4 regions of the Staphylococcus sp. NRL 16/872 genome follow, and region 3 is predicted to be linked to each of the others. Evidence: riboswitches for the same ligand, from Rfam matches in the RefSeq annotation. Region 3 holds a riboswitch; each other region holds the start of a gene.
The links. A riboswitch is a leader RNA that binds a small molecule or an ion and turns the genes downstream of it on or off. The one in region 3 is predicted to bind S-adenosylmethionine.

Region 1: it holds a riboswitch for S-adenosylmethionine, as region 3 does, so the genes downstream of both, MT340_RS01755 (MetQ/NlpA family ABC transporter substrate-binding protein) here and metX (homoserine O-acetyltransferase MetX) in region 3, are expected to answer to the same signal.
Region 2: it holds a riboswitch for S-adenosylmethionine, as region 3 does, so the genes downstream of both, metK (methionine adenosyltransferase) here and metX (homoserine O-acetyltransferase MetX) in region 3, are expected to answer to the same signal.
Region 4: it holds a riboswitch for S-adenosylmethionine, as region 3 does, so the genes downstream of both, MT340_RS09885 (methionine ABC transporter ATP-binding protein) here and metX (homoserine O-acetyltransferase MetX) in region 3, are expected to answer to the same signal.

Annotation. Positions count from the first base shown of each region.
Region 1 is NZ_CP119327.1:373,989-376,195, forward strand. Features, by position in the region: gene MT340_RS01745 (LPXTG cell wall anchor domain-containing protein) at 1-245, opposite strand, end outside; gene MT340_RS01750 (hypothetical protein) at 423-848, opposite strand; SAM riboswitch class I at 995-1,101, shown strand; gene MT340_RS01755 (MetQ/NlpA family ABC transporter substrate-binding protein) at 1,213-2,028, shown strand.
Region 2 is NZ_CP119327.1:1,088,537-1,090,743, forward strand. Features, by position in the region: gene pckA (phosphoenolpyruvate carboxykinase (ATP)) at 1-641, opposite strand, end outside; SAM riboswitch class I at 806-916, shown strand; gene metK (methionine adenosyltransferase) at 1,034-2,207, shown strand, end outside.
Region 3 is NZ_CP119327.1:13,048-15,254, reverse strand. Features, by position in the region: gene MT340_RS00060 (YybS family protein) at 1-19, opposite strand, end outside; gene metX (homoserine O-acetyltransferase MetX) at 118-1,086, opposite strand; SAM riboswitch class I at 1,160-1,263, opposite strand; gene MT340_RS00050 (AzlD domain-containing protein) at 1,362-1,691, opposite strand; gene MT340_RS00045 (AzlC family ABC transporter permease) at 1,688-2,207, opposite strand, start outside.
Region 4 is NZ_CP119327.1:1,985,299-1,987,505, reverse strand. Features, by position in the region: gene MT340_RS09895 (toprim domain-containing protein) at 31-417, shown strand; gene MT340_RS09890 (thioredoxin family protein) at 410-706, shown strand; SAM riboswitch class I at 764-870, shown strand; gene MT340_RS09885 (methionine ABC transporter ATP-binding protein) at 953-1,978, shown strand; gene MT340_RS09880 (methionine ABC transporter permease) at 1,971-2,207, shown strand, end outside.

The DNA of each region.
Region 1 (2,207 bases), 360 kb from region 3:
TAAACCCCGTTCCCAGCATTTAATTTATTTTGACTGATGATTTCAAAGTAATCGCCCTTATCTACTGCTTTTTTGAAGTTTTGTAAATCAGGGTTGCCTCCACTGTTTGACATCGCCATTGTTGCAACTTGTTGAGCATTATCTTGCGTTACAAATTCTGTAGCAGATGCATGAGATGGATTTGTTACAGTTAATAAAACTGTACTTGTTAAAACAGTTGATACAATTAGAGAGACCTTCCTCACAATGAAAACCCCATTTCATTTATTATCAATTACAACTTTAGTGTAGCACTGAAATAACAGTTGAATAGGGATTTAAAGTAAACATTATTGAATTTTTAATCTAAGTTAAAGAAAGCATAGTTTGTAAATATAAGTTAATGATAGTAAAGATTTTTTTAAGATTTTCATGTCTAGGTTTTAAAATCTCTTTTTTGAAAAGTAAGAAATTGCAAAAGCCATTAACATTATAAAAATCAAGTGCGCCATCATCCATAAACCATATTCTCCCCAACTAAAATGGAAAAATGAGCGTTGAGCCATAACAATTAATAGGGGATATAATGCTGCAAAAACAATGAACAATAAGAAGTAACTGATTTTATAAAACGGTTTAGAAATATGATAAATCGCAAAGAAAATAATATAAATGATAAAACCAATAAATACGTGAATCAACAATTCGAGAATTAATGGTGTTTTACTAGGATCTACAAGAAAATCAATATTAATTAGCAATAATGTTAAATGAGTCGATTGTGCTAAGACATCCATAACTGTCATAGTCATTAGCAAAATAATACTGATGAATAAAGCACTAAGTAAGTGGTAGGCGTAGCGTAGCATAATGAGTCATCCTTCGAATTCGTTTTGAATATTATTCCCTCCATGAAAGAAACTACACATCTAAAGAAATTAGAATATTCTAAAAATTATATTGCTTCTATCTATGTCTAGTGCTAATATAATATCAATTCAATAAAACATGAAAACTCTTATCAAGAGTGGTGGAGGGATGTGCCCTATGAAACCCGGCAAACGTCATTCAATGACATAGTGCTAATTCACATAAAGTAGGACTTACTTTAAGAGATAAGAGAAAGTGTATCTGTACTTTCTCTTAGGCAATAGAAAGTATTTTTTTATGTCTTATAAGTATTTAAGAGTTGGAGCGTAATTGAAGCATTCTTAAAGAGAGGTGTCGGTATTCTTGAAAAAATGGTTGAGTGTTATCAGTATTTTAGTATTAATTATAGTTTTAGCAGGTTGTGGCAAAGATAAAGAGGATAATAAAAAAATTACTGTTGCAGCATCACCTGCACCACATGGAGACGTCTTAAAAAAAGCTAAAGATCAATTAAAGAAAAAAGGTTATGATTTAGAAGTAAAAGAAGTGAATGATTATAAAGTGCCGAATAAACTATTGGATAAAGGCGACGTAGATGCTAACTTCTTCCAACATGTCCCTTATTTGAAAGCTGAAAAGAAAAGTCATGGTTATAAAATTGAAGAGTTAGGCAAAGTGTTTACAACACCAATGGGAGTGTACAGTAAAAAATATAAACATTTAAAAGATATTCCAGAAGGTTCTACTATTTATGTATCTAATAATCCAGCAGAAGAAGGTCGATTTTTATCTTTCTTTGTTGATGAAGGATTAATTAAACTTAAAAAAGGCATCAAAATTGAAGATGCAAAATTTGAAGATATTGCTGAAAATAAAAAGAACTTGAAATTTAATCATCAACAAGGGGCAGAATTTTTACCTAAAACATATAAAAATGGGGAAGGTGCAGCTGTCATAATGAATTCAAACTATGCAATAGATAATGGTTTGAAACCTTCTAAAGATGCCATTGTAATAGAAGGTAAATCATCACCGTTTGCCAATATCATCGCCGTGCAAGAAGGTCATAAAAAGGACAAAAAGTTCCAAGAACTATTAAAAGTAATGCAATCTAAAGAAATTAAAGACTATATTAAAAAAGAATATGGTGATGATGTTATCCCATACGAAAGTAATTAGAAAGAAGTCGAAACAAAATACATGCCTCGTCTTCAATAAATATTTTGGCAGTAGCCAGTTGAATTGAAAATACGCTTATATTAAGCCCTTTTTTAATATTAATTATCTTTACCGGAGCAGGACGACGAAATTATTTTAATTTCTATCCTGCTTCTTTTTTATATTTACTAATGTTAAGT
Region 2 (2,207 bases), 1.1 Mb from region 3:
TGCATTGGTAATAAATAGTTCATTACTGAGAAGATACCTTTTTTCATTTCTCCAGCGTATTCAGTACCACCGATTAAAATTGTTTTATGTTTGAATGAAATGATGACAAATGTTTCAGATTTAGTACCATCTACTTCTGGATCTGCTTTAAAATGAGGTGCTGAAACAATTGTGAAGTTAGCTTTAATATCTTTAGCTTCGTCTAATGAATCAGGTCTGATAAACATGTTTTGTGCGAATAGGTTATGCCATGCTAATTCGTTGATAACCGTTAATTTAAGTTGAGTATCTTTGTCACTTCCAGCATAACCGTTGAAAACGTAGAGTTCATCTTTTTTATCAAGATAGTCTAAAACTTTATTGTAGAGATTTAAGAAAGTTTCTTCATCAATAGGTTGGTTAATATCTCCCCAGTGGATATTATCTTTATAAGAAGGTTCAGTTACGATGAATTTATCTTTAGGTGAACGTCCAGTATATTTACCAGTACTTGCGTTGATTGCTCCTAGTTCAGTTAATTCACCTTCGTTGTTATCTAAAATTTTATTGTAAAGTTGTGTAGTAGAAAGTTGGAACAGTGAACTTTCTTTCTCTAATAAGTGTTTAATTTTAGGTGTTTCGCTGTATGTATCTACTGACATACCCAATCCCTCCAGCATCTAATTATTAATATATTTCGTGTAAGCCTTTACATTAAATTAGTATAACATAATGGTTTAATTATTCCACCTGGTAAAGACAAAAACTTTTAAAAATCGAAATTGACATTGTTAAGGGGATTCGATAGTATAGTTAGTAACGGATTCTCTTATCCTGAGTGGTGGAGGGACATGGACCCAATGAAACCCAGCAACCTCTTTTATAAAAAGAAAGGTGCCAAACCGTTTGCAGACATATAAGGTCTGAACGATAAGAGCGAATGGACGTTTAAGAGCCTTCTCTCTATCTTATATAGTGAAGAGGGCTCTTTTATTTTGAGCTCACAATTTAAAAGAGAATTTTCGTAAATATAAAATATATAAAGGAGCAAAACATGACTTATAATAAACGTTTATTTACTTCAGAATCAGTGACAGAAGGACACCCTGATAAGATTGCTGACCAAGTTTCTGATGCCATTTTAGACGAAATCTTAAAAGATGATCCAAACGCACGTGTTGCTTGTGAAACAGCAGTTACTACAGGCATGGCTTTAATTGCAGGAGAAATTTCTACTACTACATATGTTGATATTCCTAAAGTAGTGCGAGAAACGATTAAAAATATTGGTTATACACGCGCAAAATATGGTTATGATTATCAAACAATGGCAGTATTAACTGCGATTGATGAACAATCTCCAGATATTGCTCAAGGTGTAGATAAAGCATTAGAGTACCGTGAAGATATTTCAGAAGAAGAAATCGAAGCAACTGGTGCTGGAGACCAAGGTCTAATGTTTGGCTATGCAACAAATGAAACAGAAACATATATGCCTTTACCAATCTTCTTATCGCATCAACTTGCTAAACGTTTATCAGATGTACGTAAAGATGGCATTCTAGACTACTTACGTCCAGATGGCAAAGTTCAAGTAACAGTTGAATATGATGAAGATGATAAACCAAAACGTATTGATACAATCGTTGTGTCATCTCAACACGCAGATAATGTTGAACTAGAACAAATTCAAAGTGATATTAAAGAACATGTTATTTATCCTACAGTACCAGAAGGTTTAATTGACGAAGAAACTAAATTCTTTATCAATCCTACAGGTCGTTTCGTAATCGGTGGTCCTCAAGGAGATGCTGGTTTAACAGGTCGCAAAATTATTGTTGATACTTACGGTGGTTATGCACGTCATGGTGGGGGTTGCTTCAGTGGGAAAGATCCAACTAAAGTAGACCGTTCAGCAGCGTATGCAGCAAGATATGTAGCTAAAAATATTGTTGCAGCTGAGTTAGCTGATCAGTGTGAAGTTCAATTAGCTTATGCGATTGGCGTAGCTGAACCAGTTTCAATTTCTATTGATACATTTAACACTGGTAAAGTCTCAGAAGCGCAATTAGTTGAAGCAGTTAGAGCGCACTTCGACTTAAGACCAGCAGGTATTATTAAAATGTTAGATTTAAAACAACCTATTTACAAACAAACTGCAGCTTATGGTCATTTCGGACGTACTGATGTCTTATTACCATGGGAGAAATTAGACAAAGTTAATGTCC
Region 3 (2,207 bases):
ACACATTCGCCACTCCTATACTTTTTTTGACTATAACCTCTATTTTAACCTCTATGGTGTATTAAAACAAATGGATTAAACTAGCCGTATTCTCTTCTTATTAGAAGTGGTGCTTTCTTATTTACGTTTAAAATTTGTGACTTTTAAGAAATGATAGAGATTGGGTGCCCAGTCATTAAAGTTTAATAGGAAGCCATCATGCCCTACATTATCTGGGACAAAGAAATGGCGATGATATTTAAAGCGCTCCCCTACTGCTCTTACTTGATCATCGGGATAGAGTAAATCATCTGTAAAGCCCATTGTTAATACTTTTGTATCTAAAGACTGTAACACTTCATCAACATCGTCACGACCTCGATCTAAGTTGTGACTATCTAACACATTTAACATGGTTAAATAACATGACAAATCGTAGGTTTCTTTAAATTTATCACCTTGATAACGTTGATAGCTGACGACTTCATCTGGTGTAAAGCGTTCATCATAGCTTTTAGAAGAGCGATAAGTAAGGAAACCTAGTTGACGTGCAATATTTAATCCTTCTTTACCTCCTAATTGAATCGCTTCACGTGCGATTTCATTAAATGCACGACTATATGACGAGGTTTTGTCTGTAGCAGCTAAGATGACCGCTTTGTCTATTTGGAATTGATTGTTATAAAGTAATTCCATCGCTTGCATGCCACCTAGACTGCCTCCAATTAAGATGTTAATTCTATTGAAGCCGAGTGCTTGTATCCCCTTTTCAATGGCTTTAACGATATCTCTTAAGGTTAAATGCTTTGGAAAATGTGGATCCGTTAACGGCGAACTTGAACCAAATGGGCTACCGATAACGTTAAATGTAAGAAATTGGTAATCATATATAGGCATGTAGCCACCATCAATAATTTCACGCCACCATCCAGGATGTTCGTCCGTGCCATAAGTTAAATGATTACCTGTAAGCGCATGACAAATGACGACCAAAGGCTGACCTGAATAGCCCACATGTTCATAACGTAACTGTAAATTTTCAATGGTTTCTCCTGATTCTGTCGTAAAGGGTCCTAGGTTCAATGTATCTACGGTATAATTTGTCATGCAATTACCTCCTTTAAATAAAAAAATCGCTTCCTACTCTTTGTTTAAGAAGTAAGAAGCGATTACGCTTTAATACTTATCATTCGAGTAGTGTCTCGTTGGTTTTAGCACCGTACTTGAAGTTGCCGGTTGCTGAAGCTTCTTCGGGCCAAGTCCCTCTGCTTCTCATAATAAGGTTTCATGTTATTTTATTTATTTACACGTTAACTTTCGTTTGAATTTATTTTATCTGATTGTCGGTATAACTTCAATGGTCAGCTGTTTGGTGCTGCCTTTTAAAAGAAGAAACGTATACCGGCAATAAGTGCGATGCCTATGAGTATAGTTACGGTTAGGCTACGTGTGATGAGTGCGATAATAACGGTTGGGATGGTTACGAGGATGTACGGGATGTTAAGTGTGTAACCTTGAACGCCTTGTTCTTGCACAATGATACCGTCTAGGATAAGCGCTGTGAATAATGTGATTGGGATGAATGATAACCATTTAATGACGGTTTCTGAGAGATGAATTCTTGAAATCATTAAGAATGGTATGATTCGAATGATAATGGTTACGAGTCCACATAAAACGATTAGGATTAACATATGCCAAGATGTTGTCATCGGTCCATCACCACCCCTAATGTTGCTGCGAAGATTGATGCGAAAAGAATAGCGACGTAAGATGGCATGAACCAACTTAAGATGAGCATCATAACGATCACGCATGCAATTAATACAAGATATATTTTTAGTTTTGAACGTGTGATAGATTCAAATTGAGCCATTGCTAGAAAGATGAACATAGCTGTGATAGCGAAGTCTAACCCCAGCATTTCTGGATTAGAAATATATTTACCGAATATATGTCCTGCCATGCTTGCAAGTGCCCAGAAGATATACGCTGTAAGATTAAGACCGTGTAACCAGCGATCGTTAATTGTCTCCCCTTTCAAGTGAGGCGTGATGGCTACACCAAACGTTTCGTCAGTAAGAATAGAAGAGAGGCCTATACGATTCCACAAGCCGTAATCTTTATAATTAGGTGCGAGTGTCATTGATAAGAGAAAGAAACGCGAGTTTACAATTAATGTCGTTAGGACAATTGCGGATGTAGGCGTACCTGCGATGACAAGTGCG
Region 4 (2,207 bases), 570 kb from region 3:
GTTTATTATCGACTTAGAAGGTGGATGAGCATGGCAATTTTAAATAAAGTTATTATTGTTGAAGGTAAATCTGATAAGAAGAGAGTACAACAAGTCATCGCTGAGCCTGTCAATATTATCTGTACACATGGTACAATGAGTATCGACAAAATAGATGATATGATTGAATCATTATATGATAAGCAAGTGTATGTACTTGCAGATTCAGATGACGAGGGTGAGAAGATTAGAAAGTGGTTTAAACGATATTTAAGCGAAAGTGAACATATCTATGTTGATAAAACATATTGTGAAGTCGCACGATGTCCTAAAAACTATCTAGCTAATGTTTTGAGCAGATACGGTTTTACTGTTCGAAAAGAAAAACGTCTCATACCTAATTTAACGACTGAAAGGTTAGTATTAATGAATGAGTAGTACAATAAAAGTAGAAGATATTAGTGAAAACTTCAAAGAGGATAAACATCTTATATTTGGGTATACACCCATGTGTGGCACATGTAAAGTTTCTGAGCGAATGTTAGACATCGCAAACGAAATCTTAAAGTTGCCAATTAAAAAAATTGATTTAAATTATCATCCAGAATTTAGCGAAGAAAATAAAATTATGTCTGTGCCTGTGTTAATGATTATGAATAAGGATAAGGAAATGGATAGAATTTATGCATTTCAATCCGTTCCTAATTTGTTAGAAAAGTTAAAATAATTATTGACGAATATATAGTACGATGGTAGGATATAAATTAATTAAATAGTGCGAAAACTCTTATCAAGAGAGGTGGAGGGATGTGCCCTATGAAGCCCGGCAACCGTCTAAATAATAGAAATGGTGCCAATTCACATAAAGTTTAACACTTTAGAAGATGAGAGAAAGATATATAAATGCTTTCTCAACTTTTATAAAGTGAGAAAGCATTTTTTAATTACATAAAGTTTTAAGGAGGCACTTAACGTGATTGAATTAAATCAAGTAGTAAAACGCTATCACACAAAGAATAAAGATGTTCTAGCAGTGGATCACGTTGACTTAAAAATAGAATCAGGCTCAATTTTTGGAGTTATCGGATTCTCTGGTGCTGGTAAAAGTACGTTAATTAGAATGTTTAATAATCTAGAAGCACCTACATCAGGTGACATAATTATAGATGGTGACAATATTAACAAACTTTCAAAAGCAGAGTTAAGAAGAAAACGTCAAAAAGTGAGTATGGTTTTCCAACATTTTAATCTATTGTGGTCACGAACTGTTTTAAAAAATATTATGTTTCCACTTGAAATTGCTGGTCATTCAAAAGTGAAAACTCGAGAAAAAGCATTAGCACTTATTGAGCTTGTGGGTTTAAAAGGTAGAGAAAATGCTTACCCTTCAGAATTATCAGGAGGTCAAAAGCAAAGGGTAGGTATCGCACGTGCCTTAGCCAATGATCCAGACGTGTTGTTATGTGATGAAGCCACAAGCGCGCTTGACCCACAAACTACCGACGAAATTTTAGATTTACTATTAAAAATCAAAAAAAGACAAAATCTTACAATTGTTATCATCACGCATGAAATGCAAGTAATCAGACGAATTTGTGATGAGGTAGCTGTTATGGAGAATGGCCGTGTCATTGAACAAGGTAGAGTTAGTGAAGTCTTTGAAAATCCTCAACACGAAGTGACAAAACGCTTCGTTAAAGATGATTTGGATGATGATTTTGAAGCATCAATTAAGCATCTAGAACCTTTAGATTCCGATGCTTACATTGTGAGACTTAACTTTAATGGTAACAATGCTACTGAACCTATCGTGTCTTACATAACTAAAAACATGGATATTGATATAAATATTCTTGAAGCAAATATTAAAAATACGCGTGATGGTTCGATTGGATTTTTAGTTATCCATATTCCACATATTTCACATTTGGCTTTTGAAGAATTTAAAAATGATTTGCATAAGCGACATGTCAATGTGGAGGTGATTAAGCATGAATAAATCATATGGTGATATTCTTCATGAAATGATTACAATGCCTAATGTCCAGTGGCCAGATGTATGGCAAGCGATTTATGAAACGTTATACATGACTATCGTTTCGACAATTTTCGCTTTTATTCTTGGCTTAATCTTAGGTGTATTACTCTTCCTATCAGCGAGAAGTCATTCTGCTGGGGCAAGAATTTTTTATAGTATAGTTTCATTTGTTGTTAACTTATTCCGAGCA